DNA from 3 places in the Desulfosporosinus sp. SYSU MS00001 genome. Region 2 is predicted to be linked to each of the others. Evidence: predicted binding sites of a transcription regulator. Region 2 holds the regulator's gene; each other region holds the start of a gene.
What was found. The regulator LexA, encoded in region 2, represses DNA repair genes until DNA is damaged. The targets are predictions, from matches to a motif close to CNAACANNTGTTNG.

Region 1 (11,148 bases), on a different contig from region 2:
AACAGGGAAAACCGCTGCCTTTGGGATTCCGATTACCGAAAAAATCAATGCAAAATTTCAAGCCGTACAGGCTCTTATAGTGACTCCGACTCGTGAACTCGCTATTCAGGTGGCTCAGGAGATGGCAAAAATTGGCAAATACAAACATGTTAAGCCTTTGCCAATTTATGGCGGTCAGCCCATTGATCGTCAAATTCGCGCTTTGCGTATGGGATACCAAGTTGTTGTTGGAACCCCTGGAAGGTTGTTGGACCATCTGAATCGAGGTACTCTGCGGTTACAGCATGTTAAGATGGTCGTTTTAGATGAAGCGGATGAAATGCTCGATATGGGGTTCGTGGAGGATATCGAAGGACTTTTAAAAGCAGTGCCCGAAGAAGGCCGCCAGGTTATGCTTTTTTCAGCAACGATGCCACAGGCGATTCGCAAGTTAGCACAGACTTATATGAAGAATCCTCGATCCGTGACGGTTAGCAGAGATGAATTAACAGTTCCCCTCATTGAACAGGTTTTTTATGAAACGAGAGAAAGTAAAAAAGTTGATGCTTTGTGTCGGATTATCGATATGGAGGATATAGGACAAGGAATTACCTTTTGTCGAACAAAACGAGGAGTTGATGAACTCGTCGTAGCGCTTGAAGCACGGGGATATTTTGCGGATGCTCTCCATGGTGATTTAAGCCAGCAGCAGCGGGATCGGGTCATGAAGCGTTTTCGTGACGGCAAAACGGAAATGTTAGTTGCTACTGATGTTGCAGCCAGAGGCATTGACATTAGCAATTTGACCCATGTTATTAACTTCGACATTCCCCAAGATCCTGTGTCCTATGTGCACAGAATTGGACGTACAGGACGAGTCGGCCGACGCGGGCAGGCTATAACCTTGATCTCTCCCAAGGAATATCGTCAGCTTCGTCTTATTGAAAATTTGATTAAAACCAGAATACGCCGCCGGGAACTCCCTTCCTTAGCCGATATTAGCGAACGACAAGCGGAAAATCTGAAGAATCAATTGGTTAAATTGATTCAAAGCGATCGCTTAGGAAATTATCGAGCCATTGTCGGAGATCTGCTTGAAGAATACGATTCAACGGATGTTGCGGCAGCGGCGTTAAAGTTTGCCGTTGAGGGAGCTAATTCTGAAGACCGCATAGACGATAATGATCCGGACGTTAATCACTTTGGAAACACCGGAGCAGCGTCGGGTATGGTGAGATTCTTTATGAATATAGGCAGAGTCCAGCAAATTCGTCCTCAGGACATCATACGCTGGATTGCTGAAGAAAGCGGAATCCCGGGAAATATTATTGGAATGATTAATATTTACGACAAATTTACCTTTGTTGAAGTTCCTGAAGAATATGCTTCAAGGGTTTTAAGCTGCATGCATCAGGCTATGATTAAAGGACGAAGAGTTAGTGTTGAACCGGCAAAAGCACGTGAAAACACCTGATTTTCAGTTGAGCATTAATACTATAAAGAAAACCCGGCTCCGCCGAGTCTTAGCAAAAGGGAAGCCGTAGGTTGCACTTATGCTGGAAGAAAGTATTTAGCTGAAGGTTATACTTTCTAATAATATAAAAAAGCTAGTCTTTAGAGGCCTAGCTTTTTTATATTATTATCATCGTTTTTGTTATATAATGGTGTCGATAGTTGTCCTGATGCAGTGAAGCATAAACGAATTGACAGTTACGATGTCCGCCCCTATAATGATAAACGAACAAATGTTTTATAAATAACGAAAATGCGTTTTTAACCGAGTTGAGGAGGATGGAAGATGGCCGAAACAAATAAGCTAAAGGCTCTGGATGTGGCCTTAGCGCAGATTGAAAAGCAGTTTGGCAAGGGTTCCATTATGAAGCTGGGAGAATCTGCGACGATGTCGGTTGATGTTATCCCTACAGGTTCATTGGCCTTAGATTTGGCTCTGGGTGTTGGTGGAGTACCGCGTGGGCGGATCATTGAAATATATGGGCCTGAGTCTTCCGGCAAAACTACTGTGGCCCTGCATATCATAGCCGAGGCGCAAAAACTCGGAGGAGTGGCGGCATTTATTGATGCTGAGCATGCCTTAGATCCGGTATATGCCAAAGCTTTAGGTGTTAATCTTGAAGATTTGCTGGTTTCTCAGCCAGATACGGGAGAACAAGGTTTAGAAATATGTGAAGCCTTAGTGCGCAGTGCTGCAGTTGATGTTATTGTGCTTGATTCAGTGGCTGCTTTGGTACCTCGAGCAGAGATTGAGGGAGAAATGGGTGACAATCATGTCGGGCTGCATGCCCGCTTAATGTCTCAAGCCCTGCGTAAATTAACGGGATCGATCAGTAAAAGCAACACATGTGTTGTTTTTATCAATCAGATTCGTGAAAAAATTGGTGTTATGTTTGGCAGCCCGGAAACGACAACAGGTGGGCGGGCTTTGAAATTTTATGCTACCATCCGCATCGATATTCGCCGCCAGGAAGCTCTTAAACAAGGCCAAGAGATTATTGGCAACAAAACCCGCGTGAAAGTCGTTAAGAATAAAGTGGCTCCTCCTTTTAAATCTGCTGATTTTGATATTATGTACGGAGAAGGGATTTCTAAAGAAGGAAGTATTGTCGATATAGGAACGGAGATGGAAATAATATCAAAGTCAGGTGCCTGGTACTCTTACAATGGAGAACGATTGGGACAAGGACGAGAGAATGTCAAGGAATACTTGAAACAGCACCCGGACATGGCCCAGAAACTTGAACAGCTGATCCGTTCAAATATGAGCTCAGCGCCTTCTACGACAATGGACGATGATTCCTTTGAAGAAGAATAAATCTTCTAAAAGTGCATGGGAAGCTGCTTTAGACTGCTTATCCAGAAGAGCCCTGACAAAGCTTGAACTGGAAACTCGTCTTAACAATAAAGGGTATGAGAGCGGTGAAATTCAGAGTGCTGTCGACAAATTGCTGGGTTATGGCTATCTTAATGATCATGAACTCGCTTTAACCTATGCAAAGAGTCGCCTCCACCGATATTCACGCCGAAGAGTCACCGTGGATATGCGAAATCGCGGAATTGATGCTGATTTAATTGAGCAGGTCTTGGAGGAAGTATATTCTTGGGATGAAGAAGCAAATCTCTGCTTAGCTTTGGCACAAAAGTGGCGGGTTCAAGAAGAACAACGCTGGGAAGAGAAGGCTCTAAAGGGTTCAGATAAAAAGTCGGTGCCGCTTGAATTATGGGTACAGCAAAGGGTTGTCCGCAAACTTATTCAACGAGGATATCCTTCAGATATAGTACAAAATGTTCTGGCAAAAATGCGAATAGAATAGCCTCATTTAGGACAAGCTTGACAATAATTACAAATGATATTAGAATCTTAACAGAGACCTGTCTCTGTTAAGATCTAACCTTTATGGTTTTCTTATAGATTTCGAGGTAGTCATTTTTAATATTGTTTTTGACTAACGAGAGTTGTAGGAAGGGGAGAAGGCTTGGAGAACTCCCGTATTAAAGGTTGCTTAAGAGACTGGTTTTGAACCAGTTTTTTTATTTATTTGTTAAATTTTGAATTTTTACAAACAAGGAGGTGTAAATGTGATTGGAATATTTTTGACCGGTTTAATTGCCATCTTAGTTGGATTAGGTCTAGGAGCCTTGGTAGGCTGGCATATTCGTAGAAATACTGCCGAAAAAGTTATAGGTACTGCTGAAGAAGAGGCAAAACGGATTGTTGAAAATGCACTTTCTGCTGCAGAAAGCAAAAAACGTGAAGCAATTGTTGCTGCAAAAGAAGAAGCCATGCATATTCACAATGAGGTTGAAAAAGAAACTCGCGAACGTCGAAATGAACTCCAACGCTTAGAACGGAGATTGTTACAAAAGGAAGAGAGTTTAGACCGTAAAATTGAGTCAATTGAACGGAAAGAGGAAAATTTACATCGTAAGGAAGGCGAAGTAGATTCCCTTAAAGAAGAATTGAATCAGCTTGTGGACAAAGAACAAGCCGAATTAGAACGTTTATCCGGTATGACCTCGGAAGAAGCAAAACAGCTCCTTCTGAAAAGAGTTGAAGAAGAAGTTCGCTATGAGTCAGCGATAATGATTAAAGAAATTGAGACTCGCGCCAAAGAAGAAGCCGAAAAGCGGGCGAAAAACGTTATTTCACTAGCTATTCAACGCTGTGCTGCGGATCATGTGGCTGAGACAACAGTATCCGTTGTAGCACTGCCGAGTGATGAAATGAAAGGACGAATCATAGGCCGCGAGGGACGCAATATTCGAACATTGGAAACATTAACTGGAATCGATCTTATTATTGATGATACACCTGAAGCAGTAATTTTATCTGGTTTTGACCCCATACGCCGAGAGGTAGCGCGCATTGCTTTAGAGAAACTGATCGCTGATGGCCGTATTCATCCTGCTCGCATTGAAGAGATGGTTGAAAAAGCTCAAAAAGAAGTGGATCAAAAGATTCGCGAAGAGGGAGAGCAAGCTACTTTCGAGACTGGAGTTCATGGATTACATCCGGAATTGGTTCGGCTGCTTGGCCGATTAAAATTCCGCACCAGTTATGGTCAAAATGTGTTAAAACATTCCACAGAGGTTTCTCACCTTGCGGGATTAATGGCCGCCGAATTAGGAGTGGATGTTCAACTAGCAAAACGAGCCGGACTTTTGCATGATATTGGAAAAGCAGTGGATCATGATCTAGAAGGAACTCATGTTCAAATAGGGGTAGATCTGGCTAGAAAATACAAAGAGTCCGTTGATGTAATACATGCTATTGAAGCTCACCACAACGATGTAGAACCCAAAAGCCTTGTCGCAGTACTAGTAGCGGCAGCTGACGCGGTTTCGGCAGCTCGCCCGGGTGCACGACGTGAGACTTTGGAAACTTATATTAAGCGGCTGCAAAAACTTGAGGAAATCGCTGAGAGCTTTGATGGAGTCGAAAAATGCTTTGCAATTCAAGCGGGTCGGGAAGTACGCATTATTGTTAAGCCGGACAAGATTGATGATGTACTCGCACCACGAGTGGCGCGTGAGATTAGTAAGCGTATTGAAGAAGAACTTGAATATCCTGGGCAGATCAAAGTTGTTGTTATCCGTGAGACGAGAGCAGTTGACTTTGCTAAATAAACAAGGTTTTTTATGATCAGGCGACTTGAGTCGTCTGATTTTTTATTTCTAAGATAGATAATAACCTTCCGTTAAATCCTTTCCTTCAGCTAAGTGCAGCTAGGTTTCTTATCTGCAAGGCAAATTAAGAACAATGCAGGAGATTAGATTCTTATGACGAATAATTTCCATGATAGATCAGTGCAATAGAGAGGATTGACAAGGGTGTTACGTAAAATTCACAAGGATTCAAAGCAGGTTTCAGAGGGAGCAGATCTACTAACTTCAATTTTAACAAGATATCCGGAATTAGGAGCAGTTCATTATTGGTGTGAGGAACATGCCCTTAAGTTCACATTTATGCTTAAGCAACCGTTAGAGCTTGAAACAGTACAGGTAGTGCTTCGGCCTGCTTTGGAGCTGTATCATCATCTTGAACGTCAAACGATACGTATTTTTCAAATAAGTTGTCACAGTGAGGAAGACGTTTCCGTCTTAAAAGTAGTCCGAGATTTAGAAAGCATCAGTCAAGGGGAAGTAGGGTTGTTAGTTGAATTATTGAAGGGCGCGTTTGCCAAACAGCTGGTCTATGATGAGACAAGCCTGCCTGAAGAAGAGCTGGAAATTCATGAAGAAGTCATTAATCAGATGCTTTCTTCCATAAAACATATGGATATTTCTAAAAATGTTATAGCTTTGAGAGATGAGGGACGTGTTTTAGTTTTTAACTAGATGCTATAGTTTGGTAAATGACTCACACAGAATAATTTCCGCATTAGTTTTATTGTGAAGAAAAAAGGGTAAGAATATGATGAAAAGTTCCATGGATTGAAGCAGGAGGTGTAATGTTGCGTATACTTTTTGTCGGAGATATTGTCGGTAAGCCGGGGCGGGAAGCAATTAAGAGATTTTTAAAACCGCTTCAGCAGGAATATACTATTGATGTCACGATAGCAAATGCAGAGAATGCTGCAGCAGGAAAAGGATTAACGAAAGAGATTGCCGAAGAACTTTTTGATTATGGGATACAATTTTTTACAATGGGGAATCATGTATGGGATAATCGAGATATTATGAATTTTATAGATCAAGAGACCAGGATGATCCGACCTGCCAATTATCCTGTTGGTGCACCTGGCCAGGGATCGGGCCTTATACGAATTAATGGCTGTAAAATTGGAGTTTTAAACTTGTCGGGGCGGGTGTATATGACACCTTTAGACGATCCCTTTAGTGCAGCCATTCGTTGGATTAACCAGCTTAAGCAGGAGACTCCTATTGTTTTCGTTGATTTTCATGCCGAGGCAACCTCGGAAAAGGTTGCCTTAGGATGGTTTCTCGATGGAAAAGTCAGTGCGGTTGTTGGAACTCACACTCATATTCAAACCTCGGATTTCAGAGTTCTTCCTCAAGGCACTGCTTATATTACGGATGTTGGAATGACGGGGCCGAGAGATTCGGTACTAGGCATTAAAAAGGAGATTATTATTAATCGATTTTTAACTCAACTTCCAGCCAAGTTTGAATTAGCAACAGGTCCTATCCAAATTAATGCGGTGGTAATTGATATCGATGAAAAGTCTGGAAAGGCTCTAAAAATCGAAGCTGTTCAACGATACTATGAGCATTAAGGAATTTAATATAAAAATCTGAAAACTTAGTTAAAAAAAGAGGATTTCCTCAGATCCTTCTCGAATAGATATTCAAGTAGTGGTAATACCTGTAAAAAGAATTCGAGCAGGAGGATGAATTATGGATGTATTAAAAGTTTCAGCAAAATCAAGTCCCAATGCCGTAGCTGGAGCACTTGCTGGGGTTTTGCGCGAAAGTGGCGGAGCTGAGCTGCAAGCCATTGGGGCAGGGGCTTTGAACCAAGCGGTAAAGGCTGTGGCCATTGCACGTGGTTTTGTAGCACCCGGTGGAGTCGATCTTGTTTGTATTCCGGCTTTTACAGATGTTGTTATCGATGGGGAAGAAAGAACAGCCATTAAGTTGATTGTTCAGCCGCGCTAGGTTAATTACAAGCACCTGTTTGTGAGTACAAGCAAACAGGTGTTTATTTATGTAAATTTTTAATCTGAAGGGGTGTGTTGAGATTGAATAAGTGTTTTATTGTTGACGGACATTGCGACAGTATTGGTTACTTGAGTAACCAAGGGAGGACGTTGTCTATACCTAATGAGGGGGGACAATGGGATATTCCAAGAGCAAAAAGCTCTGATATCTCTCTTCAGTTCATGGCAGCCTTTATTGAAACTAAGTTTAAACCGTTTATGGCAACGATACGTGGACTAGAACTCATAGAAACCATTCACGATTTTGTAGAAGAAAATTCCGATCAGCTGTTTTTGCTTGAAACAAAATCGGACTTGAGCCGAATTCCAGATCCGACGAAGATAGGAGTTTTGTTAAGTGTTGAAGGCGGGGAAATAATCGGTGAAAATTTATTTATGCTAGATATAATTTATCGGCTTGGGGTCAGATCACTTGGCCTAACCTGGAACCATCGAAACGCTCTTGGGGACGGTGTCTGGGAACATGAGACTAAAAGCAGGCTGACGAAGCTGGGGCAGGAAGCTGTTAAGCGAATGAATCAATTAGGAATGCTGATTGATGTTTCTCATTTGAATGAAAACGGGTTTTGGCATGTTTTAGAGCGAACAACATACCCTATAGCTGCAACCCACTCTTGTGCCTATTCCCTTTGCCCTAATCCTCGAAATTTAACTGACGATCAATTACGAGCTTTGGCAAAGAATAAAGGCATTGTGGGAGTGAATTTTTATCCTGGATTTTTAAAAGAGAGCGGTCCTGTCACTCGCAAAGATGTTGTTCGGCATATATCCTATATCGCCGAAGTAGCCGGAGTTGAAACGGTTGGGTTTGGATCAGATTTCGATGGCATTGATGAAACTCCAGATGGCCTGGAAAACGTAAGCGACTTCTCTTACCTCCTGGATGATCTAACAAAAGCTGGTTTCTCAGCAAAAGAAATCGAACAGATCGCAGGTCGGAACTTTATGCGAGTATTATCAGACGTGCTAAAATAATTATAGACTATTAAGAAAAGGGGTAGTAGAAGTATTGGACCAAGCAATGGGACTCTGCGAAGTTGATTTACACTGCCATACAACGGCGTCGGATGGACTGTTAACACCTAATGAACTTGTTCGTACTGCAGCAGTATTAGGGTTAAAAGGGATTGGCATTACGGACCATGATACTATTCAGGGCTGGAGAGAGGCGGAAGAAGCAGCAAACGTCTGCCAAATTCAGCTTTTAAAAGGAATTGAATTAAATACCGATTGGAACGGGAAAGAAGTTCATATTTTAGGATATGAACTTGATGACTCATCGAATGATTTGAATCAAACGCTAAAAAGCTTGAGAGATGCCCGGAAAAAAAGAATGCTTGAAATTCTGGATCGATTTCAACATCTAGGGATTACGATCGAAGTTAAAGAAATTCAAAAGTTTGCTAAAGGTGAATCAATTGGTCGCCCTCATATTGCCCAGGCACTTATAGAACAAGGTTATGTCAATAGTATTAAAGAAGCATTTGACGATTACATCGGAAAAGGTGGTCCGGCTTATGTCCCGCTTCATAAGTTAACCCCTGAGGAGGGGATTAAACTAATCAGAGAGTCTCATGGAGTTGCCGTTCTTGCTCATCCAGGGATCTATCGTCTTGAAGAAGGAATCAAACCTTGGATCGAGGCTGGCCTTCAAGGAATTGAAGTATCTCATTCAGAACATAATCAAGAAGACGAACTTCGATATCGTTCGCTAGCCGAAAAATATAACTTAGTCATGACGGGCGGATCAGATTTCCATGGTGAGGAGCGGAAGCCTGGAGTAAAGCTCGGGCATTGGGGAGCGCCAGAGGAGGTAATTCAACAAATATTGGTCTTAGCGAAAGGTAATTAGTGTCTCATGTAAATATCAGGGTTAAAATTCTACTCTCCGGCATAGAATAGTTAGAGAACAAGTCGGGGGGGGTGCCAGTGGATTCTGCGGACGAAATACAATTATTGCGGGCTCGCGTGGGAGAGTTGGAACAGCGGGTTGAACATTTAAGAGTTAGCCGGCGTGTTCTTATGAACTTATTAGAAAAGGTCGAGCGAGAAAAGGTTGCACTCGTACATAATCTCGAGAAGGAGAATGTTCGTTTGCAAAGGGACAATAAACGATTTGCCAAATGGATATTTTCCAAAAACAAAGAGATTGTTGAACTTAAGGAAAAAGTTGAAACCTCGGTGCAAAAAGCATGAGTAAAATAATAACTACTCGTGCTTTTTAGTGTTCATTGTCAGCAGTATATAATAATCGCCCAAGTTTAGTAGTTGGGGTATGGTGTTCATGGATCAGCTCACATATTCGGGAATTTAAGCCAATGGTTTGACCCAAGCTGCTTCCCCAGCGAGGGTGATGGTCAGCAATATTTAAAGGGGCAGCCAATAAAGAAGGCCCTTTCTTCAGAAATTTCCAGATAGATCCGGGCATTTGCTGCATTAAAACAATGAAGACACGCTGCCATAAGCGGAGCTTGACGAGAGATTTACCACAATCATGGAGAAGCGCTGCCGTCATTAAATCCTGATACTCGGAAGAAGAAAGGGCAGTTTGATAAGGCAAAAGACTTCGGGCTACCGTCAGGGCGTGACGTTGTTCGGCCTTTGATTGCTGAAGAAAAAGTGAGTTTGCCTGGGGGGGTAATATTTGTCTCGCCCAAAGCAGCTCATCAGGATGTATCAGAGGGAAAAATGCTTGAACAAATTGACGAATACGATAAAACATACCTGTTTCCTCCTTTCTTCATAATAAGGATCAAGAGCCGGTCTGACAAGTATTCAAGAGTAATTTTTAGTAATTAGGGAAACCTATGAAGTAATTAGACATTCATACCGTTGTGAGGTAACCTTGATGAATGAAAAGGGTCGCATGAATCTATGCCATTGACAAATGACTTCAAATAATTGTTACACTATGTTATCCCCGGAATATCTGATATACTAGTTAGAAACTGTTGGAGAAAGGAAGCTAAACTAAGTATGCAGTCCAATCGTATTATTCAAGAAGCCCTAACTTTTGACGATGTCCTAGTTGTTCCTGCAAAATCTGATGTCCTTCCGCGTGACGTTGAGGTCAGTACTTATCTTACAAAAAAGATCAAACTCAATATTCCCTTAATGAGTGCAGGAATGGATACGGTGACCGATTCGCGGATGGCGATTTCTATAGCTCGAGAAGGCGGTATCGGGATTATTCATAAAAACATGAGCATCGAACAACAGGCCTTGGAAGTTGATAAAGTTAAACGTTCGGAGCATGGAGTTATTACAGATCCTATCTATTTAAAACCAAATGATAAAATAACGGAAGCTCTAAAACTTATGGAACGCTATCGGATCTCAGGTGTTCCGGTTACCGTTGATGGGAGATTAGTTGGGATATTGACGAATCGGGACCTGCGTTTTGAGAAAAATTATGATCGCCTTATAGGTGACGTTATGACAAAGACGAATTTGGTGACGGCACCAGTCGGTACAACTCTGGAGCATGCGAAAGAAATTTTAGCTCAGCATAAGATAGAAAAACTGCCCCTTGTGGACGCGGAAGGAACTCTAAAAGGACTAATAACCATTAAAGATATTGAAAAGGCGAGACAGTATCCAAACTCAACAAAAGATGAAAGGGGTCGTTTGCGCGTCGGAGCTGCGATAGGAGTTACTGCAGATACTATAGAACGAGCTGATGCTTTAGTTAAGGCAGGAGTCGATGTTCTTGTACTCGATACGGCTCACGGACACTCCAAAGGGGTTATTGAAACAGTACAACGTTTGAAAGATCATTTTCCGGAAATCCAGTTGATCGCCGGAAACGTTGCTACAGCGGAGGCTACCAGAGAACTGATTAAGGCTGGTGCCGATGCGGTTAAAGTTGGAATCGGACCAGGATCAATTTGTACAACTCGTGTGGTGGCAGGTATTGGTGTTCCCCAGATTACGGCAGTTATGAATTGTGCAGAAGAAGCGGACAAGTATGGAA
Region 2 (11,148 bases):
CTTCAACATTTTTAACCTCGACGTGATTGACCCCTTGATATGTAATTGCTTTCATTTCCTTAGTTCCTTTCCGGTATTTTTATTATCTTCTCATATTCGCAATAATTCATACCTTCTTTTCGCCCCATCTTCTACTTCTTTAGATGGTCAATGTACAATTTCAGGAACCTTGTTCACTCAAATCCATAAATTAAAGTAAGGGGTTGATAAGAATGACGGAAGAAATTCGATGTGTCCATTGCGATAAAAAAAGCAATCAGGATCAATGGTTTATTACGACTGCTTATGCTTTAACCATGAGCATTGAAGAGGTTGCCAATCGAGATAAGCCAATCTTAGTATATTTTTGTCCCAATTGTGGTTTGCCCAATACACGACTGAAAGAGGACCAGAAAGTAATGCCAGCGGAGGAAGGCATCGAAGCAATCAAGGACGAAGCGTTTGAAGAAGACGGAAATTCCCTCCCCAAAGAATTAAGTAATAACACGTCAGATTTTGAGAGTGAGGGAACTAAAGATTAATTCTGTCAAGCAAAAAGACGCTGAAAGCGTCTTTTATGTTTTCAATCTTTGTATCCTTATAATCTCATAATCTCATAATCTCCTAATTATTAAGACAAACTAAACCTACGAGAGGAGGTATGGTTATTTGGACTCACTGCTTCTTAAAAATTGTCTAATTTTAGAACAGCATGGGAAAACCGTACATAAGGACATTTTAATCGAGATGGGTAAGATATCAGCTCTGGAAGAGGGTCTATCCTCTGCCGGCTGTTCTTCAATAATTGATGTTCAAGAGCAATATGTTTTGCCTGGATTTATTGACTGCCATACCCATTTAGGAATTATTGAAGAATGTACCGGAAAAATTGGAGTTGACAATAACGAAACCTCCAATGCGGTTACCCCCCATCTTCGAGGTATCGATGCAGTCAACCCTCTGGATGTGTCTTTTAAAGACGCTGTTAAATCTGGGGTTACAACAGTTATGGTGGGACCAGGGAGTAATAATGTTGTAGGTGGCCTCTCTTTAGCGATTAAAACATCAGGACGGATCATTGATCAAATGGTCATAAAAAGCCCAGTTGGCTTAAAAATTGCCTTGGGCGAAAATCCAATCAGTACTTATGGCATTGAAAGTAAATGCCCAGTTACGAGAATGGGAACGGCTGCTTTAATCAGGGAACTATTTATGCGAACAGAAGATTATCGAGAGTTAAAGCAACAAGGCAAAATTAACTATCGAGATCCCCGTCTTGAGGCGGTTATTCCTGTCCTTCAAGGTGAAATTTCTTTACGAGCCCATGCTCATAGAGCTGACGATATTGTCACCGCTATACGTATTGCTGAAGAATTCAAAATTCACAAACTGGTTATTGAACATGGAACCGAAGCTGATTTAGTCGAAGACTGTCTTAAAGAACGCAAAATACCAGTAGCTTTTGGCCCTATGTTAACACCGCGAATTAAAATGGAATTAAAAAGCCGAAATTACAAGACTGCCATTAATCTGGTTAATGCCGGCATAAAAGTTGCTCTAATTACGGATCATCCCTATAATTCCATAGACCAATTGCGCACTATTGCTTCTTTGAGTATCGCTGAAGGCTTGAATCCTTCCGAAGCACTGCGTGCTCTTACTTCGAACCCCGCAGAAATTTTAGAATGCGGTCAGCAAATCGGGGCTGTTAAAATAGGCTATGATGCTGATTTGGTCGTCTTTGACGGAGATCCATTTAATCTCAACTCCAAAGTCATCTATACATTTGTTAATGGCCAACTGGCATATTCAAAAAACGGGAAACCATCTTTCAAGGTTTAGCTTTTAAGGAGTTTTCAATATGGTATTACGATGTCCAAAATGCAACAGTAAAACGTATTATTATACCTACATTAACCAGCGAGAAATTGTACTTTGTAGATGCTGCGGGTATTGGGAATCATTGTCTTTAGATGACTGGGAGAAATTAAGTGATTCTTAATTTTCTTTACTTATAACCCAAGTACCACTGCTTTTCCGATACTCATATAAAGTTTCCCGCGTTTCTAAGGGATAGCAGGTTACTCCTCCGGGATAATTTTAGATCTGTCAAAAGCTAAACGTTTCTTTATATCCATGATCTCTTCCGAAATCATTGCCAAGCTATTAGTGCAAATTTCATTGTGGGCTTGCATCTTTTTTAAGGAAGAAGATTTTGAATCCTGTCGCTTTTGAACCTTCTTTCTGTCAAAGTGATACATCGTTTCCCGCTGCCCTTTACGAGAATCGTCAAGCCCGATCTTTCGAGCTGGGCGAATGCTGCTTATAGGTTCTATTTTCTCTACATGGTCGTCCAAGTGATATCACTTCCTTTTCTTATAGTTCCAAAAAGGGTGTATTTAGGGGCACCCTTTTTACCTGTATCCAATATACTAGATTATAACCAGCTGCGACTTGGGTCTTGTTGCTTAAATTAACTAATTAAAAAAGTAACAATTTATTGAATCAATTAGGTGAACGAGGAGGCTGACATGGATAAGTTAGAACGTATTTCAAAAATATTTCAAACAGCAGAAGAAATCCCTTTTGACAACTCCTCAAAAATCATCCTAATGAGTGACATCCACCGAGGAGACGGAAGTTGGGCTGATGATTTTTCCAAGAACCAAAATGTATATTACGCTGCCTTAAACCATTACTACCATGAAAACTATACCTACATCGAAGTTGGTGATGGTGATGAACTCTGGAAAAATACTAAACTAACCGACATCATTAATGTACATAATGATACTTTTCTGCTCCTCTCTAAATTTTACAATGAGGGCCGTCTTTATATGATTTGGGGAAATCACGATATCGTTAAACAATCCGAGAATTATGTATTCAATAACTTATATCAATACTTCGATGAACAAGAAAAAAAGTCTATCTCCTTATTTCAGGATCTAAAACTACATGAGGGGTTAATTTTAAGACATCAAGAAACAAATCAGAAGATCCTCTTAATTCATGGTCACCAGGTAAATATTATGGATTATGAGCTCTGGAGATTATCCCGATTTCTCGTAAGATATTTATGGAAACACCTCGAGTTATTCGGTATGAATGACCCCACAAGTACTGCAAAAAATTATGAGAAAAAGGAAGATGTAGATAAAGCACTGATAGAATGGGTAACTTTAAATAAACACCCGCTTATTGCCGGGCATACTCATAGACCAATGTTCCCGGAGGTAGACGGCCCTCCCTATTTTAATGACGGAAGCTGTGTCCATCCGCGAAGTATCACGGGTATCGAAATCACTGATGGATCAATAGCGCTTATCAAATGGAGTGTCAAAACTAAGGACGACGGAACATTATTTATCGCTAAAGAGTTTCTGGAAGGACCAAGAAAGTTATCCGACTTTCAATATTCCAAGGACAATTAATCGCAAATTCCCATTATGCAATAATTCACTTCTGATTACATTGGTTTATAACAGTGTAGGATGTTATAAGGCCAGTTATCTCTTCATATCCTTGACATCCATACTTACAACATAGGCAGTGGGATCAAACTCTTGAATAAGCCTTGTTAATTCTCTAAACTGTTTTTTCTTCACGATAAGTATCAGTTGAGACTTTTCTGAACCATTCATTCCATACCCTTTAGCCGTTGTTACAGCGAATCCCTGTTCTCTCAGGGTATCTGCCAAACTCCACTCATCGTGATTTGCAACAACTAAGACATAAATACTATCCCGCGATAATTTATCGTCTATTATCATGCCAATATAGTTGCCTGCTGCATATCCGCAGGCATAAAAAATCAGCACTGTCGGATGCATAACGTATTTAAACGCCTGAGATGCACCCAAGGTATAAACAATAATTTCCACAAAGGCAATGAGTGAAACAATATATTTTTTGCCTCTAATCATTGACTTCAGACGAAGTGTATCTAAGGAAACGTCTATAATTCGGGCAAAAAATATCAGAACTCCTAAAATTACCAACAATATCACCGCTAACCATCTTTTTTATCTTAATACTATTTAACCAGTTGCCACTACTAATTCTATGACCTAGACTAATTCAATCATACATACTCTTTTCAAAATAAATATTGATTAAATAATATCCTATTACAAAAATTCAAAAGCCACAACCTTTTTAGGTGTGGCTTATCCTCAGGCTGTAGTGCGTATCGCTCTTTTCTTTTCAAAATCCGCCCATCGTTCTTCCATTGACATTGCTCGAGTCTTCTTTCCTTTAGGACCATTATTATCAGTTTCTTGTTTACTGGAATCAAGTTCTGCCTCAGAGTTCTCCGCTAGGCACGTTTCTTCTTTAGACCGCCCTGTAATTTCTTCTTTGGATTCTTCTATTTCTGCCACCACCCGTGCAATTCTGGCGCTTGTTTCTCTTATCCGCTCATCAATCATACTTTCCTTTCTCACATAACTAAGAATTTTTCTCTGTAGTAAAACAAGCACTGCTATTAGTACTAAAATGGACAGGCCTTCAAGTAATTCAAATAAATTAACCTGAAAACTGATCCTGCGACAAGATTCAAGTATTTGATTAACCATATGCTTTTGTGTCCACCTCAATCCTAATGTAAGTGTTGATATAATAGATACCAGAAGGAATATTTTAAATCTTATTTTCTATAAACAACCAAAAATTACCTTCCAATATATTGTAATATATTGTAAAATCGGTTCTTATTTTAGGTATGAGGGATCAAGGTGCGCTTTACTCCTTACCATCTTTTGAATTCTATATCTGAATAATTCAACTATTATGTCTAAATTCCTTTAAGAACTTTTGCCCGGCGGGAAGAATATCCCTTTGTTATGACAAAAACCCCTATATTGGATGATTCCAACATAGGGGTTTGTCCTCTTATGGACATTATCGGCGTTTAAGAGTATAGTTTATGCCCTTTCCTCGAAGTCTGTTTCCGGAACTTCGTTCTTCCTTATTAATTAATATATCATCAATTCCGATTTCGGCATAATCACCTTCAAGAGTATCTATACACTGACAACAATTATCACATAATTTACTTGGGTCTAGATCGCAGCGATCACACTCACCACAATCTGTACAAAGCCGTTCTTCCAAAACACATTGTTTACTAATTGTTTTCAAGTTTATCAATCCCTCAGATTTTAGTTGTTTTTAATGATTTCTATGAGCCATCGGCACGTTGATTTATGTTACTATCTATCATAACATAAAATACCGATTCCAGACAAAACTAATAAATTCCGGGGCTTGAAAATATACCTCTTTGATCCTTGGAAAGATTATGAATCGCTGCATTGATTCGTTGGTCAGCCCACCCTTCATCCAGTAATTTTATGCTATCACTGTAGCGCTGCATACTGCCTAACAAGACGAGCAAAAGCTCCCCATCCGTGCTAGAGACATAGGATATGAGACATTGTCCCGCTTCAGTTGTTGTACCGGTCTTAAGGCCATGATCCCCCGGATAAACCCCCAGAAGGCTGTTGGTATTTTTAAGTACTATAGAATGGTCTCGGCCTCTTGAATCCACCCAATGTACGGCTGCAGTCTTTTCATTAACAAATTTCATTAAATCTGGATTGTTGATAAAGGCTTTGGCGATTTTGCTTAGATCGCTAGCCGTTGAATAGTGATTAGGAGCGGGAAGTCCATGAGGATTTACAAAATTGCTTTTGGAACATCCCAAGGATGAGGCGTACTTATTCATTTCTCCTGCAAAGGCTGGTAATGTACCACTTACTTTCACTGCTAGAGCGGCAGCAGCATCATTAGCACTGTGCACAAAGAGAGCTATCAAAAGATCGCGGACTGAAATCTCATCTCCAGGCAAGAGACCCAGCCGCGAGCCTTCCACTTCCACCTCTTTGCCCACTCGAACCCTATCCGTTTCTTTAAGACTCTGTACTGCAAGCAAACCGGTGAGAAGTTTTGTTGTACTCGCGGGAGCACGTTGAATGTCGCCATTTCTTACCTTTAATAAGCGGTTAGTTTTTAGGTTGATCAGAATATAACTTAGATCTTGAGTCGATAGTTCCTGAGCATCATAACTATGCGAGACTAAAGGTTTTGCTGAAATTTGAGACGTTAAAACTGAGTTGTTATTTCCCTTAACAGAGTTCTCGGCATCCCAATATTGCCAGACAACGAGAAAGGGATAAGGATTTATCCACTGACCATTTGGGAGCTCAATACCTAAATGAAGATGATCCGGTGTCGTTAAAGCATCTCCAGTATGACCCATAGTTCCAATGATTTCGCCCGCTTCAATTCGTTTTCCTTTAACTAATTTGGACGATATCGTTTCCAAATGAGCGTAATAATAATAATTCCCATCGTCACCGCGTACTCCAACCCGTTCTCCACCCAAGCGATTCCATCCCAGCTGTTCTATTCTTCCTCCACAAATATTGATTATGGGAGTACCTTCCGGAGCAAAGAGGTCTGTCCCCTCATGAGTACGTTTGCCTCCTTCACGATCTGCACCGTAACTATCTTCAAACCATGTTTTTCCAACTACCGGGAATCTGTACCTTCCTGGTGTGAGATATTGAAATTGAACTAAAATTTCCCGATGTCTTGTTACTAGTTTCTTTGTGTGCAGAGGAATATTCCCCCAGGATAAGTTATTGAAAGAAATCCTATTTTTGAGCTGTTCGGTTAATAATTGGGCCTCTTTTGGGGAAAGTGTTGAGCGGACCGCCAACAGATCCTCCCAGGAAACTGTTTTACCGGCCCTATACTCTTGGGAACATTCCTTAACAACGTCGGGAGAAATTGAGAGCAAGTAGGGATAAACATCCTTATCCAGGCTGGGATAACGATGGATTAAATTCCAAAAAGCCAAGGCAACAGCCATCAGACAAAGGATTTGAGTCAGCGCTATAAGAAAATTCCACTGAATCTTAGTTCGCAAATCGTCATCTCCTCTTCTCTGTCTTTGTTATATAGTTATCATTCTTCGAACATTTGTTTGCAATACGTTTCAAGGAATGGTAAAATATACATGATTATTAATAGGGAGTGAAAGTATGTACCCAGATTTATCGGAACGACAAACTAGAATTTTGGATTTTATTAAACAGGAAATCCACAAAAAAGGATATCCCCCCTCCGTTAGAGAAATCGGCGAAGCAGTTGGATTATTGTCTAGTTCTACAGTTCATGGGCATCTTCAAACTCTTGAGGATAAAGGATATATTCGAAGAGATCCCACGAAACCGAGGGCCATCGAGATTTTAGACGGTACCAGTGACGCTCTCGACTCAAGGAAAGTTGTTCATATTCCAATCATCGGCCGTGTAACAGCAGGGCAGCCCATTTTGGCTGTAGAAAATATGGAAGGAACGTTTCCATTGCCTGCTGACCTGGTCCATCAGGAAAATGTTTTTATGCTCCGAGTTCAGGGAGAGAGCATGATTGAGGCCGGAATCCTGGATGGAGACTTAATTATCGTTCACCAGCAAAATGAAGCACGCAATGGAGAAATTGTCGTTGCCTTAATTGGAGACGAAGCAACAGTAAAGCGATTTTTTAAGGAAAGAACACTCATTCGTCTTCAGCCTGAAAACTCGGCAATGGAACCCATCTACTCTCAAGATGTTTCAATTTTGGGCAAGGTCATCGGTGTTTTTCGCACCCTGCATTAAATCCAAACTCCCTAATTAAGATATGCATCTTCCCTCTTACTTAGGTTAACTACTCACGAACTTAACTCAAAAGCGTAAATAATCTTGACTGACACCCAAGGGTACAGTCTTCGCACTTGTAAGCCTCTGTGAAGAAGCGGAGCCAATGGTTCCACAGCGACAGAGCACACTGAATAGTAACGTTAAAAATAATGGGCTGGAACAAACGTCTTTCTCGTTTGCTCCAGCCCATTGAGTTTAAGTGAGAGTGGCTTCCCTACCATGCTTCGGCGGGGATAGAATCCATCCTTCAGCGCGATACCATTTGTTAAGGGATTGGTTCGATGTTCATCTTTAGCTGAACAAGTTTACTAATCTTTTAATATTTTACTCTTCTGTTTTTCCTCAAACCGTTCAAATCCCAATGTGATTAAATGATCAATCAGTTTCGCATAGGGAATGCCTGTTGCTTCCCAAAGTTTCGGGTACATTGAAATCTCCGTAAATCCCGGCAAGGTATTAATCTCATTGAGTACAATTTCATTCTTATCTGTCAGGAAAAAATCCACACGGCTAAGGCCGCTTGCATCAACCGCACGATACGCTTCAATGGCCATACTCTGTAATTGTTCAATGATGAATTGAGGAAGAGGCGCCGGTATTTTCAAACTGGAGCCGATATCCGAATATTTCGCTTCATAGGAATAAAACTCTTCCGCCGGCAAAATTTCGCCGGGCAATGAGGCTTTTGGGTCATCATTACCTAAGACTGCAACTTCAATTTCTCTGCCCACGATATTCTCTTCGACGACAACTTTACGATCATAAGTCGTAGCCAGCTTTAAAGCTTGAATCAGTTCTGAATTGTTATGGGCCTTGGAAATTCCTACGCTGGAGCCTAAATTGGCCGGTTTCACAAAACAAGGATATCCTATTTTAGCTTCAATAGCCGCCGCCCAATCCTCCGGCTGCTTAAAGTAATCGGAACGCAAGATTGTGAGGTAATTGGCTAAAGGAAGCTTTTTATCCTGGAATACCACTTTCATGCGGTCTTTGTCCATTCCGAGAGAAGACCCAAGGACACCTGAACCGGCATAGGGAACATTGGCCATTTCTAAAAGTCCTTGCAACGTTCCATCTTCCCCATATGGTCCATGGAGGACTGGAAAAACAACGTCAAATTTCCCCTCATTAGGCAGCGTTCGGCCATCTAAGGCAATAAAGCGTGGATTGGAAGGATCAACGACAAGGGTTACTTGAGAAGCCTGATTGCTCTCGGGAAATCCTGCCTTAATTACATCTTGAGGGACTATACCCCAAAACCATTGACCTTGCTTATTGATTCCGATAGTTTCAACATCATAGCGATTGCGATCAATCGCTTTATAAATCGACTGAGCCGAGTTAAGAGAAACTTCATGTTCCCCTGAACGTCCGCCAAAGATTAGAATCACACAGATTTTGTGATTTTCCACAATTATCCACCCTCTCATAAGTATTTGTTATGAATAAAACTCCCTGATTGATTATGTTAGAACGTAACACTAGTTATGATGATTAGCTTCATCTTTTAGTATATGCGCGAATTTAAAAAAGCTCCCACCTTAGCGGGCGAGAGCTCCAAAATGATCAAGCGGCCAATAGCGGAACAACGTACGGCCCGTAATATTCTTTATCGGCAAAGTACCCCAAACTCTTGAATCATCGCTGTTATTTCTGTTATCACCCATCACAAATACGGAATCCTGGGGAACAACAATGGGACCGTAATCATTTTTGGATTTTTCCAAGATATAGGGTTCATAGAGAGGTTTATCATTGACATATGTCGTGTGATTACGAATCTCTATCTTATCTCCGGGCAAACCAATAATTCGTTTAATAAAATCTTCCGTTGCATGGGCACTCGCAGGAGGTTTGAAAACCACAATATCTCCCCGGGTTAAGTGACCAATCTCCTTAAAGAAGAATTTATCGACAATGACCCGGTCTTGAAGCTGAATTGTCGGAAGCATTGAACCGGTAGGTATCTTACGTGCTTCAACAACATAAGTCCTCAACACCCAGGAAAGGGCGAAGGCAATCAGGACTATTTCAAGTAATTCTACCAAAAAGCGGGTCGTGCTTTTCTTGGATTCTAACTCTTCCATGATCCACCTCTTTTCTGTGTTTAATAGTATCACAGGATGGTCAAAGTTCCAAATATCATGACCAATACTTAATCTAAAAGTCCTTGCTGCCATAAATTCAGGGCGGCTAAAATATTTCCCATTTGAATATACCTTTGAGAAATCCCCCCCTGTTGGTAAGCAATATAAGGTTCTCTCAGAGGGCCATCCGCTGAAAATTCGCTCGTCGAACCCTGTATAAACGTCCCTCCTGCCATAATAATTTCGTCTTCGTACCCAGGCATGTCGGAAGGGACCGGTTTAATGTGAGAATCAAGGGGAGAACCTTTCTGAAGTCCTTGACAAAATGCGATCATTTTTTCTCTCGACCCTAGTTTTACAGCCTGAATAAGATCCGCTCTGAGCGATTCGGGTTCCGGATTTACTTCAAAACCTAAAGCTCGCCAGAAAGCTGCAGAAAAAACCGCTCCTTTAAGAGCTTCAGACACAGTTAAAGGACTAAAGAACAGTCCTTGATAAAATAAGCGCTCCCATTCCAGGGTTGCACCCATATGACCGCCGACTCCAGGTGCCGTTAAACGCTGTGCGGCCAAACTGACTAAGTCAGACCGTCCTGCAACATATCCCCCGGTGGGAGCGATACTCCCGCCTAAATTTTTGATGAGCGATCCGGCCATTAAATCTGCTCCAATGTCACCTGGTTCCAAAGGTTCTACCAATTCACCGTAACAATTGTCCACAAATATAACAACTTTAGGGCAATGGCTTTTTACAAAATCAACAAGTTCCTTGAGTTGAGCAATCGTCAGGGAATTTCTCCAAGCATAGCCTCGCGAACGCTGGACGATCACCATTTTTGTATTAGTCGTAAGAGCCTCTTTCAACAACCTAAACTGCATATGTCCTTGGCTGTCTAAAGGGATCTCCTGATAGCTTACCCCAAAATCCTGCAAACTTCCTTGTCCTTCTCCCCGAAGTCCAATAACTTCCTCCAAAGTATCATAGGGCGTACCACTCACAGAAATCATTTGATCACCGGGCCGAAGGACGCCAAACAACGCAGCCGCAATGGCATGAGTACCCGAAACAAATTGCCCTCGTACAAGAGCCGCTTCTGTCCCCAGGATACGAGCTACCACTCGGTCAAGGACGTCCCGTCCGCTGTCTCCAAGACCGTAGCCCGTTGTTCCCTGAAGATGATAGGCAGAAACACGTTCTTCTTGAAAAGCTCTTAGTACTTTTTCATGATTTAATGCCGAAACTTCTTGCAGATAGGGCAGTTGTTGGCGGAGAACTTCTTCTGCCTCTGCAACTGCTTTATGGATAAGCTCCGGCCAATTAGGATTCGAAAACACGATGGTCCTCCTTATAGTTTAGTAACTTTACTCTAACAT
Region 3 (11,148 bases), on a different contig from region 2:
GTTATTCGCAAAAGATTGGCGGTATTTCACCTAGCATCGAACGAAAAACATCTTGTGCGGAAGTCGCCATTTCAGCGTGGTCTAGCGAGGTTTTACGTTGGGAGAACGTCCTAAACCGCATGAACACTAGCGTCGTGGCACGTTGCAGACCACGCAAAATTAAGGTTCTAGTGCTCGCAAGGGCATGGAGGTTCAAGTCCTCTCGACCGCACCACTTAGAAATAAGGCAATGTACACAAATTTGTACACGAGCTTATAAAAACCCGAGGTTGTATACCTCGGGTTTTTTAATGTCTTAGTTTTATTCAACCTTACCAATGTAGAGATCGTCTAGCGAGACATTATATAATCTTGACATCTTGTATGCTAAATTTATCGGCATTTCAGTACAATCATTCTCATATTTCTTTATGGTTATCGTTGGAAAACCACCATATTTCGCAGTCTCTTCTTGCGTGATACCACTTACGATTCCAGCTGATTTTACTTGTGGTAGGAATTGCTCCTTCATTGTTTCATCAATGGTATAGACCGCTTTGCGTAACCTCTTAGAATACTCAACCAAATGCTCCCTTGGTGATTTCTGATTGTATCTCGCCTGGGTATGGGTAGAATCTACAATAATAGATTTACTTTTTATGATACCTTGATCTAAAGCGATTTCCACCGTTTTATTAATCAATAGATCAAGCAGGTTTGAATCTTTGAGCCGCAACTTTCTACATTTGGTCAGTGAGCTTGCGTTGATAACGTCTTCTTCTGGGGTCATACCAAGAAAATACTTGAACGACATATCGTATTTTGATCGTTCAACTACGTCAACGTCTGAAATATCGAAAATGCTTTTTAGCAAAAGATATTTAAACATCCGTACTGGGTTTATTGCCACTCGTCCATTATTTTGACAATAAACATTGACCAGTTTACCGTAGATAAAATCAAAATCTACTAATTCATTTATCTGTCGTAACAGATTGTCCTTCGGAATGATCAACTCATATATGCCCATATGTGGGCTCAAGGCCAAGTTCATTTGCTTCTTAATCATTTTCTCACCCGCTCAAACGTTGATTCTGTGAGAATAAGAAGCAAAAATAAGCATGTAAGGAGTTGACAATTTTGGAGTATAGACAGTTAGAAGCGTTTATCTTCAAATACCCAACAAAATTATAATCATTATTGTTTAGGGGCCGGACTGTCTTCGATTTTGTAGCATAAACTGTAATAATTTGGCTGCCGAGTTTTCTTTACGAGGAACATACGTTCTGATAAAATAAGAATTGACATTCCTATCGTGAGGTGAAGAAAATGGTCAAGAGGATCATTTTTCATATAGACGCAAATTCCGCGTACCTTTCTTGGGAGGCGGCATATCGGCTTCAGCACGGCGACCCTTTAGACTTACGGACAGTTCCCTCTATCATTGGCGGGAATCCCGAAACCCGCCATGGCATCGTCCTCACGAAATCAATACCGGCAAAACAGTACGGCATACAGACCGGGGAAACGCTTTATACAGCCTTAGCGAAGTGTCCGGAATTAGTAATAGTACCACCAAACTATAGCTTATATATGCAGTGTTCTAAAGCCTTTGGCGATATTCTCCGGGAGTATTCACCTTCGGTTGAACAATATAGCATCGATGAATATTTTGTGGATTTCTCAGCTATGGAACGATTATTTAAAGATCCCATTAAAGCGGCTTATGTAATTAAGAACCGAATTAAAAATGAATTAGGCTTTACGGTCAACGTGGGAATTTCGACGAATAAAATTTTAGCAAAAATGGCTTCCGAACTTGAGAAGCCGGACAAGGTACATACCATATTCCCCGAAGAGATCGCGGAAAAAATGTGGGTTCTTCCCATCGAAGAGCTATTTATGGTCGGTCGTGCTACTTCCAAAAAATTAAGGAGCCGGGGAATCAGAACAATTGGAAATTTGGCAAATTATGATCCTAAATTAATTAAACTCTTCCTGCACAGTCATGGTCTACTTGTTTGGAACTACGCAAACGGTATTGAGAACAACCCAGTTAGAGAGAATCGGCGACCTATCATCAAAGGAATGGGAAACTCCACCACAATTTCTTTTGACGTTGAGGATCGAGACACTGCCCATCTGGTTTTACTCTCCTTGACAGAGACAGTCACTGCAAGGCTTCGACAAGCCGGTTGTTGTGCTGGGTTAGTATCTATCTCATTAAGAACGAATGAGTTTTATAATTGTTCACACCAAAGGAAATTATTCTCGGCCACGGATTGCACTAATACGATATATGAAATCGCTTGCGAATTATTTGATGAACTCTGGAAAGGTGAGCCAGTTCGGCATTTAGGTGTTAGAACATCCGAGCTATGTTTAAATGATTTTCATCAAATAGCCTTTTTTGAGAAAGATTACGACAAACAGCGAGCCGTTGACCGGGTAGTTGATGTGATTCGGGAGAAATACGGAAACGGTTCAGTCTTCAGATCAGCTTTTTTGCACAGCGGGGTGCGGTTCAGTAGCGGCGGAACAGTTGAGGATGAGGAATATCCGATAATGTCTAGTATATTGTAACTGATAAAAAAAATCAGCGAACGGATGGGTTAGTGCTTGAAGGGTTAGCTCCATTTGTTTAGGCATTACTTTTATTAAAATAAAAAATCTCTCTCGCAAGCAATTGCGGGATTTTTTATTTTAACCTCCATTCCGCCGCTACCGCTGGCGGCACAAATAGTAATGAAAATGGTGCGCGGCCTTCACCACTAAGCAATTCAATAAAAACAGAAATCAAAGTTAGTACAATTTAGATAGATAATATTTAAAAAATTGTTTTCTTTAAAATAGCTTATTATTAAATTGTTAAATTTGCCACTTGATTACATTAATGTAACATAATTGTTTTTAAAATCTAATTTAAGGAATGACTTACTTGTTTAAAACAGAACGTTATCATCGTATAATCATGGTTCGGGATTTTTTGTCCGGGTGAGGTCGAACGTTGATTTCGAACCAAGTGAGGACAGATATGAGGGTAGCGAGGATTTTTATGGGGAATGTATTCCTTGTGATTCACAGTTGCAATGATTGCTATTCTAGGTAACATACTAATCATTTAACTCCGAATCAAATCATAAAACCCTAGTCCGTTAATAATAAATCCATTGTATCTGTCGGGGTGGATATATATCCATTTTCAACTTATGTAATCCTTATTTTATATTCCTTGTCATTCTTGATGTCATAAGCGCCCTAAATATTCTTTCTTCCAAAAAATCCAACGTTAATCCCCTTCTCTTTAACAGTTTACTGTTAATATTGTCTAAAATAAAAAACAATTTATTAACTTTGGTATATAATTTTCTTCACGTCAATCTTCCGAAGGAAAACAGCTTGTTCTTACTGAAAATAGAGCTTTGGTGATGTAAATTTGAAAAGACATAAGCGTTGTAGGCTTTATGAAGATAACACAAGACCGATTATCGCAATTAACAGGTTATTCTCAATCTCTTTTATCTCACAGTTGGAGAAAAAGTTGATTACCTTTGGCCCGATTATCGTCATTAATAAGGCCCTAGCTTTTTCCAGCCGGGGTCTTACTATTTTCTTACATATTTGTCGCAGAACCATTAAGAATGTCGGAAAGCAGGAAATACCATAGAAACATAGAAAATCATTTTAAAATTGTGAAGGAGATGTTAAGAAAAAATGCAAAAAGCAGGCGGTATCATATCTTTAATCGCAGGCGTCTTTGGCATCCTATCGGCTGGAGTAACTTTACTCGTTGGAGGAGCCGCCTCGGCATTCAACGCCAGCGGATCGAGTACGGTAGTAGGGCTCGGTTGGGGTGGAGTTCTGTTTTCTTTCCTAGTAATAATCCTTGGCGCTATTTCAATTGGGGCCAAAGGAAAGGTTCCCGGAATACTGCTTATTATCTCATCTATCTTGGGAGCAATTCTTGGAGGTACATTAGTGGCTATATTCATGGCCCTAGCATTAATCGGTGGAATATTAGCAACGCTAGGTGTTAAATCTGCTCCTAAAGAAATAAATGCTTAGTAAATTAAAAGGAGAGAAGAGGATGAAAAAGCTTGTATATCTTTTAATAGTAGGAATCATATTTACATTAACCGGGTGCGGAACAACTAATGTTCCAACAAAAGTTACATCCAGCACTCCGACTACAGACCAATCATCGGCTCCAAAAAACGAAACATTCAAAGTAGGAGACACGTTTAAGTTAGGCGATTTACAATACAAGGTAAATGGCATAAGAACTTCAGGCGGTAAAAATGAATATATGAAACCTAAGGATGGAAACGTATTTTTGCTTATTGATATGACCATTGTGAACAACGGAAGTCAAGACGCTTCTATTAGTAGTATGTTATCATTTAAACTAACAGATAAAGACGGCAGGAGCCAAGACATAAGCATTGAAGCTTTAAGCGAAGCAAACGGTAAATTGGATGGGTCAATCCCACCCGGCAAAAAAATGACCGGTGAGTTAGGGTATGAGGTACCAAAAGCATCCAAATCTTTTGAATTAGAAATAAAAAATGACCTATTTAGTAATGGTACTGCAACTGTAGAGATTCCGGTTAACTAAGGATATGGACCCATGTTGCCTGGATCCTTCCAATAAATAATATTACTAGGTATTAACTATGCTAACATAAAAAGAGAGCGATTAAGCTCTCTTTTCTAATGGGACACAATAATATTAATCACCTGGCTCTTTTTCCTTGAACGATATAAGAATTCGTTAATCAATTTATCAAGTTTCATGCTAACTTGAATTACCCTCGGATCTCTTATGCCTTTATCGGCAGCAATTTTTATCATATGGGCTCTAGTGTTTTCAATTTGTTCATCAAGAGTCAATAAGAACACTCCTAAGCTTTATCATTATGACCTTTATAATTACTTCTATATAATAATATCCATCTATAGCTAATGACAAATATATAATAGTCATGTTAGGCATGAACAAAAGTTATATAAAATTAAAAAGGCTCCCATCGCGGGAGCCTCTATATCTTCCAAAGCATCCACTTACAACTATTCAATTCATACTTAATCTCAAACCGTTTCAGCTCTCCGTTAATCTCACTTTGGCACTAAACAACACCATCCAGTTCCCGGCGATCTTCTCCTCTTCCATGGAGATGGCCTGCTCGATCTTGACCGAGTTTGGACCAGACAAGAACAGAGATCGGTGTGGCATAAATTTTCATTTGTCTATCCCTATCTCATAATTACTTATGAATAATTCTTTGACAAAGCTGCTTTTATCGTTTCTGCAAACTGAATATTTAAATTTGGGCATAAAAATAACCGCTCATGGCGGTTAGGAGGAAACATATCGTCGATTAAACTTTTTCATAAAATGAAAGGCCCGAATTATCATATAATGTCTATGGGCGGCGAGCGTGCTGGGAACACGCTATTCCCGAGTACATAGCCTTATTGCTCGGAAATATACTTACTGGTTCGAATCCAGTCCGTCCTCCAGAAGATAATTTTGACACTGGCTAGTAGGACCAGGGGCTTTTGATTCAAGAAACGGATTTTAGCGATAAGGAAACAAAAAATAAACAGATAATCTCTTCTAACCTCATTCAACAATTTGGTAGACGAATAGAAGATTTTCAATTCAAGATATTGTGGTACTTAAACTTGAATTTGGATTAGAATTTATCTAGTGCATCAGCTTTTTGCGGCTGGCACTTTGAGGAGGTTGCTCAAGCCACTTGCGTTCAATGAGTAGATCAGTGCCGTCTTTAGCCAACGCAAGGAGTTCTTGAATTAAACGGTTAAAAGTTGAGATAACATCTTTTCTAGCACTATTTGTCAATGCGGTTCCATAGTCCAAAATACTATAAGATAATATGATTGCATAATAGAAAAGCATCAACAATGGGGTTCAAGATAATTGTATGAAACTCCAACAAGTAAAATTAATTTTTACTAGAGAAGAGCATTATATTGAATTAGATGTGTGTAATATTAATTATAAAGACCAATGAGGCGATATGTGGGGGAAATTAGAGTACTAACTGATAACAAAAAAATTGACCTAAATCAGTGGCTTTTTATAGTTGTAAGAAATGCAAGTGAATGAATGAATGTTTGTAGAAACTTAGGAATTTTCAGTTCAATTCCTTCAAATCTTTGTCCCATTTTTTTACTTCGTAATAAAATCCTCTATTACTCCAATCAAAACACCCTTCTTCAACTACTAATGTTTCTTTATTATGCCCCCATGGAATTAAGTAACCATCTGGATGGGTGCCGTTTTTTAGGTCTTTAGTTTGTTGCTTAATATCATCCAACAAATCTTTAATACTTGCTGGTTCATATAACTTCATAGGTTTCACCACACCAAAAAGATTCCCATCAGGATACTTATACAGAAATAATTTATTCATTATAAAACTCCTTTCACTCACATAGTTTCGACAAAAGAGAACAAGGTTATAAGCCTTGCTCGACGGCTATGTAAGTAGTTGACTTTAAAGTAGCACTTCTAAATAATACCTCAATCTTGTATTTTTATAATATTAGATTTTACAAAGAAGGTATCAGTATGGCTGAAAAATTTGATTACTCTTAGACGATTTCAATAACAATCAATAAAACATAAGCAAGTATTCTCCCCTTAGAAAAGCCAATGCCCTCAGATAGAAATATCTAAGGGCATCCCGTTTTATTGGAGTCTTCCTTCAAGTCTGGTCTCAAAATTCGCCATAACCCTAACCTCTTAAAAAAGTTTATTGGAATTATACTTTATTTGCTGTAGTATTAAATATCACTTAATAAATATGGGGGGTAATGGGAATGAGAGTGTTGTTCAGAGAACCAATGAATCAGCCGTTGCAATTGAAGGATATTGAAGGGACTTTTGAAGACTTTCAGGAGTTAGTCGGAGATTTGATTGAAATGGTTCCGATGACAGATGAAATAATGTGCTTGTGTAATGATGAGGCTGAAATGTTAGGACTGAAAAAGAACTTCTATGATGATCGACATGGTTGGATCTTTGGGACTTGTGTTTTCACTGCAACTAGGAACAGGGAATTTGCTTCACTTTCGGACAAGCAAATTGGATACATCTCAGAGTATATTGGTTTTCCTGTTGTTTAGTTAATTCAAGATTTCTGATATCACAAAGATATCCTAATTCCTCTACAGGAACATCCACGCTTATTTCAAAGTCATCTTCTCTATTACGTAACTCAATGTTAATTTCAGATAAAGGTATGTCTAAGAACTTTACCTCTTTTAGCACAAATTGCTTAAATTGTCCCTTATCAAAGCCTTGAATTCATATTCATGATTTGCCTTTGTACGCATAATTAGGAGCCTCCATAATTCGGCATCTCCGTTATTTACTATTCTGCATTAGTGCTCTTTGGAAGCCATTATAAACTGCTGACTTCTTCAAATCGCTAAAAGAGGTGCAGAACTAATGATAGAAAGTGGATGGTTAGAAAGGATACCTCAGACCGTAAACCGTAAAGTGTTAATAACGCACTAAACTATTGACCTTGATATCATTATTTATTAATTATTAAATCTAGCAATATACCATTATTTACCGACAAAAATTGCTGGTTTAAATATCTAAAATTTAAAGACCAGGGGGTGTCGTAAAACCACTTCTTTTAGTGGTGAGTGATGCTCCCCTTTTTTTCTCCTTTGAAAACTATTTTGTTGTTGGATTAAAATATTTTAGCAGCTGAAGGGGCTTCCCCATTCGTTCGTTTTGTACATTACTCAATCAAATTTTAAATTCGACACCTGTGAGCCTTTCGCTTAGATCCCATAGTCGCCGGGCTGATTCAGGATCAATTGCCCATGGACGAACGCCTGTGGCACTGAGGCTATCGGCTGATTCTGCGGTTGATATATCACAATCCTCACAATAGATCCCACCCATTCCATCAAGTTGATTACTGGTTGCACACCAAACGCTGGTCGCTGCGCCTTGTTCCACTGTCTTGAATTGGGCGTTGTTTTCATTACTAATAACTTGTCCCTGCTCATCTTTAATCGGTTTGGGCCCTATCTCTGCTTCGGTCAAATCTCGCCCTAGGTCGGTATACGGCACTAACCCAGGGTGAACAGAGAAGGCTCGGATATCAAGGTTTATGCCTCGCTTGTCTAATTCCAGGGCAAACAGGATGTTAGCAGTTTTAGATTGTGCGTAAGCTCTCCACTTCTCGTATTCATGATGCTTAAAATTCGGATCCTCGAAATCAATCCCACCGAGACGATGGCCTCGTGAGGATACCGCAACAACTCTTGCACCACAGGCTATTTTCAGGGCTGGGCAAAGTCTTGACGTCAACTGAAAATGGCCTAAATGATTCGTTGAGAACTGTGACTCATAACCACGCGCATCACGTCTAAGCGGAGGCGCCATCACACCAGCGCTGTTGACAAGGATGTGCAAAGGTCTGCCTGTGGTAAGAAAGCGTTGTGCGAAATTGTCGATAGAGTTCGAGTTCATGAGATCAAGTTCTTCTAGTTCCACATTCGGTATCTTTTCAAGTGAAGCTCGAGCCTTCTCTGGCGTTCTTGCAGGAACAATTACCGTGGCACCGACATTTGCCAAGGCACGCGTAGTCTCTAATCCGATACCGGAATAACCACCTGTTACAATCGCTATTTTTCCCGAAAGGTCGCAGTTTGCCACTATCTCTCTTGCCGTTGTCAGCGAGCCGTATCCTGATTGAATAGGTGACTGTTTTGTAAGATTCATTTTGCCACTCCCTACTGAAAATTGATAATGTCAGCTTATCTCTTAAAGTCGACTCTAAGTCAAGAGAACAAGTTTAAATAATCAATCTTGATGAGAGGAACTCTAAGTTATACATTTAATTATATTAATAGTATTAAGGAGTTAAGACGATGAAATATTCAATTAAAGAAGTATCCGAGAAATTCAAATTATCTGCTCATACGCTGCGTTTTTATGAGAAAGAGGGATTATTACCGACTATTCAGCGAGACGAGAGTGGTCGAAGGGTTTACAGTGATAAAGACCTTGGATTAATACAAATTATTTGTTGTATGCGTATAACGGGTATGTCTTTGGAATACATAAAAAAATACGTTAGGCTATGTATTCTTGGCGATAATACAATTCCGGAACGACATCAAATGATTCTTTCTCAAAAAGAAATAATTGAAGATCGCATTAAGGAATATCAAGATCTTTTAAATGTGGTCAATTGGAAGCTACAATATTATGATAACCGAAGGCATAAAAATGATCCCACCGCCATCAATTGAGCGTCCTTATCTATTCAAAATACCCTTTGCAAAACTTCCAACTAAAGAACAGCCCTGCAATACAAAGAACGCCCTTCGGTTAAGGCGTTCTTTGCGCATACTCAGTCAATATACTGTTTCTAACAAAAGACCAAAAGCCAGAAGTTTTTTTAAGTCGCTATGATCATTGGACCTTCTTACAATTTAAATTTACCCACTAATTGAGTTAGGGTTTCCCCTATTTTTGCCAAAGCTTCAGCAGATTGACTCACTGAGATCATTGTAGCTGACTGTTCCTCAGATGAAGCCGAAACTTCTTGAGTATTCGCTGCAGCTTCCTCAGCAATGATACCAATATTTTCTACGGATTTAACTGCTTGGAAACTCCCTTCGGCTATTTGTTTCGTTGCTTCAGTAACTTGATGAATTTGTTCAACGACTGTCTTGACCTCAGTCACAATGGCTTTAAACGAATTACCCGCAAGATTTACAGTTTCTACTCCCGCTGCAACCTCTCCTTTGCCCTTTTCCATAATTCCTACTGCACGTTTGACTTCATGTTGTATATTACTAATCAAGGTGGAAATTTGAGCAGCAGACATTGAAGACTGTTCTGCTAGTTTCCGCACCTCCTCCGCGACAACTGCAAAACCTCTTCCTTGTTCACCAGCCCGTGCCGCTTCTATTGCAGCGTTTAACGCTAGTAAATTCGTTTGAGATGCAATGCCCGTGATTACATCGACAATTTGACCGATTTGGCTCGATTGGTCTCCTAACTGGGCAATAACTTCCGCTGTTTGATTCGTAATCTCACGGATTTCCCCAATCCTCTGAACTGCATCTTCTGCTTGAAGAGCACCTTTTTCTGCGGCTATGGCAGCCTTATTGCCGCTAGAACTGACTATTTCCGCATTCTCAGCAACCTTTTGTGTATGTGCTGCCAGTTGCTTAATAACCTCACTTATTTCTTCAACGGTCCTAGCTTGCTCAGTTGCTCCCGAAGCAAGTTGACCCAGCGTCCCAGCAACTTGTTCACTAGTGACGGTAGCTTCTTGAGCTGCAGCTGATAGTTCTTCACTCGTGGCACCTAAAGTACTGGCAGTATCGGTAACTTCCTTCACTATGCTATGTATATCTCCAATAAATCGATTGAAGTGCTTTGAAAGCTTCCCTATCTCGTCATTAGATACTACTTTAAGCCGTTTTGTTAGGTCTCCATCCCCTTGTGATATATCTTTTAACACTTCACTTGTTTGTATGATCGGTTTTGTTATCCCTCCAGATACTAAATAGATAACCAAGCCAATCACTAAAATAGCAATTAAAGCAACGATAATCGAGAAATTCCGAATGGCGTTTGCCTGTGCAAGAATTGTCGCCATCGGAACTGTGATTTCCAGCGACCATGGTGTCGTAGTTTGACCAATGGTTATTGGTTCATACAACCTGTAATACTCATTATTGGATACAGTATATGTCTTACCATTTTTAATACTCTCTTTGACTGCCTGATTATCGAGATCCTTGCCAATCTCTTTAGAATCTGGGTTTGAAACATACTTGCCATTATTGGAAACAAGGCAAGCATATCCTGTGTTTAAAGGTTTAATATTAGAAATCATTTTTTGTACTGTATCTAATGCAATATCGGCTCCAGCAACTCCCGCGAAAGTACTATTGTTATTGATCATTATGGGTGCTATCAAGCTGGTCATAAGAACCTCTTTACCATTCACTTTGTATGAGATAGGATCGAGGATCGTTTCTTTATGAGTCTTTTTCGGAATTAAGTAATAATCTCCGGCACCTGGTGTTTCATAATCTTTAAGTGGTGCTAACTTGATATTTCCGTCTCCTCGATTCCAGTATGGTATAAAGCGTCCC

Region 1: the regulator LexA is predicted to act here: its motif matches at 1,718-1,731, upstream of recA (recombinase RecA).
Region 3: the regulator LexA is predicted to act here: its motif matches at 1,254-1,267, upstream of ACPUYX_RS05565 (DNA polymerase Y family protein).

The regions. Positions count from the first base shown of each region.
Region 1 is NZ_JBNFTW010000006.1:255,814-266,961, reverse strand. It holds gene ACPUYX_RS13215 (DEAD/DEAH box helicase) at 1-1,453, shown strand, start outside; gene recA (recombinase RecA) at 1,778-2,809, shown strand; gene ACPUYX_RS13205 (regulatory protein RecX) at 2,787-3,308, shown strand; gene rny (ribonuclease Y) at 3,583-5,121, shown strand; gene ACPUYX_RS13195 (hypothetical protein) at 5,326-5,832, shown strand; gene ACPUYX_RS13190 (TIGR00282 family metallophosphoesterase) at 5,949-6,731, shown strand; gene ACPUYX_RS13185 (stage V sporulation protein S) at 6,853-7,113, shown strand; gene ACPUYX_RS13180 (dipeptidase) at 7,197-8,150, shown strand; gene ACPUYX_RS13175 (PHP domain-containing protein) at 8,197-9,027, shown strand; gene ACPUYX_RS13170 (translation initiation factor 2) at 9,105-9,371, shown strand; gene ACPUYX_RS13165 (phosphohydrolase) at 9,397-9,897, opposite strand; gene guaB (IMP dehydrogenase) at 10,152-11,148, shown strand, end outside.
Region 2 is NZ_JBNFTW010000010.1:38,545-49,692, reverse strand. It holds gene ACPUYX_RS16515 (zinc-dependent alcohol dehydrogenase) at 1-55, opposite strand, end outside; gene ACPUYX_RS16510 (hypothetical protein) at 213-521, shown strand; gene ACPUYX_RS16505 (amidohydrolase) at 649-1,821, shown strand; gene ACPUYX_RS16500 (hypothetical protein) at 2,061-2,336, opposite strand; gene ACPUYX_RS16495 (metallophosphoesterase) at 2,511-3,413, shown strand; gene ACPUYX_RS16490 (DUF2179 domain-containing protein) at 3,489-3,989, opposite strand; gene ACPUYX_RS16485 (hypothetical protein) at 4,155-4,556, opposite strand; gene ACPUYX_RS16480 (hypothetical protein) at 4,882-5,121, opposite strand; gene ACPUYX_RS16475 (peptidoglycan DD-metalloendopeptidase family protein) at 5,231-6,913, opposite strand; gene lexA (transcriptional repressor LexA) at 7,029-7,646, shown strand; gene ACPUYX_RS16465 (D-alanine--D-alanine ligase family protein) at 7,997-9,118, opposite strand; gene lepB (signal peptidase I) at 9,230-9,775, opposite strand; gene ACPUYX_RS16455 (aminotransferase class I/II-fold pyridoxal phosphate-dependent enzyme) at 9,844-11,109, opposite strand; gene hflX (GTPase HflX) at 11,137-11,148, opposite strand, start outside.
Region 3 is NZ_JBNFTW010000002.1:446,126-457,273, reverse strand. It holds gene ACPUYX_RS05575 (helix-turn-helix transcriptional regulator) at 302-511, opposite strand; partial or broken gene ACPUYX_RS05570 (transposase) at 497-1,048, opposite strand; gene ACPUYX_RS05565 (DNA polymerase Y family protein) at 1,309-2,562, shown strand; gene ACPUYX_RS05560 (hypothetical protein) at 3,694-4,044, shown strand; gene ACPUYX_RS05555 (DUF4352 domain-containing protein) at 4,067-4,594, shown strand; gene ACPUYX_RS05550 (aspartyl-phosphate phosphatase Spo0E family protein) at 4,690-4,869, opposite strand; gene ACPUYX_RS05545 (DUF3231 family protein) at 5,687-5,899, opposite strand; gene ACPUYX_RS05540 (hypothetical protein) at 6,138-6,416, opposite strand; gene ACPUYX_RS05535 (DUF3846 domain-containing protein) at 6,826-7,131, shown strand; gene ACPUYX_RS05530 (oxidoreductase) at 7,769-8,752, opposite strand; gene ACPUYX_RS05525 (MerR family transcriptional regulator) at 8,902-9,285, shown strand; gene ACPUYX_RS05520 (methyl-accepting chemotaxis protein) at 9,462-11,148, opposite strand, start outside.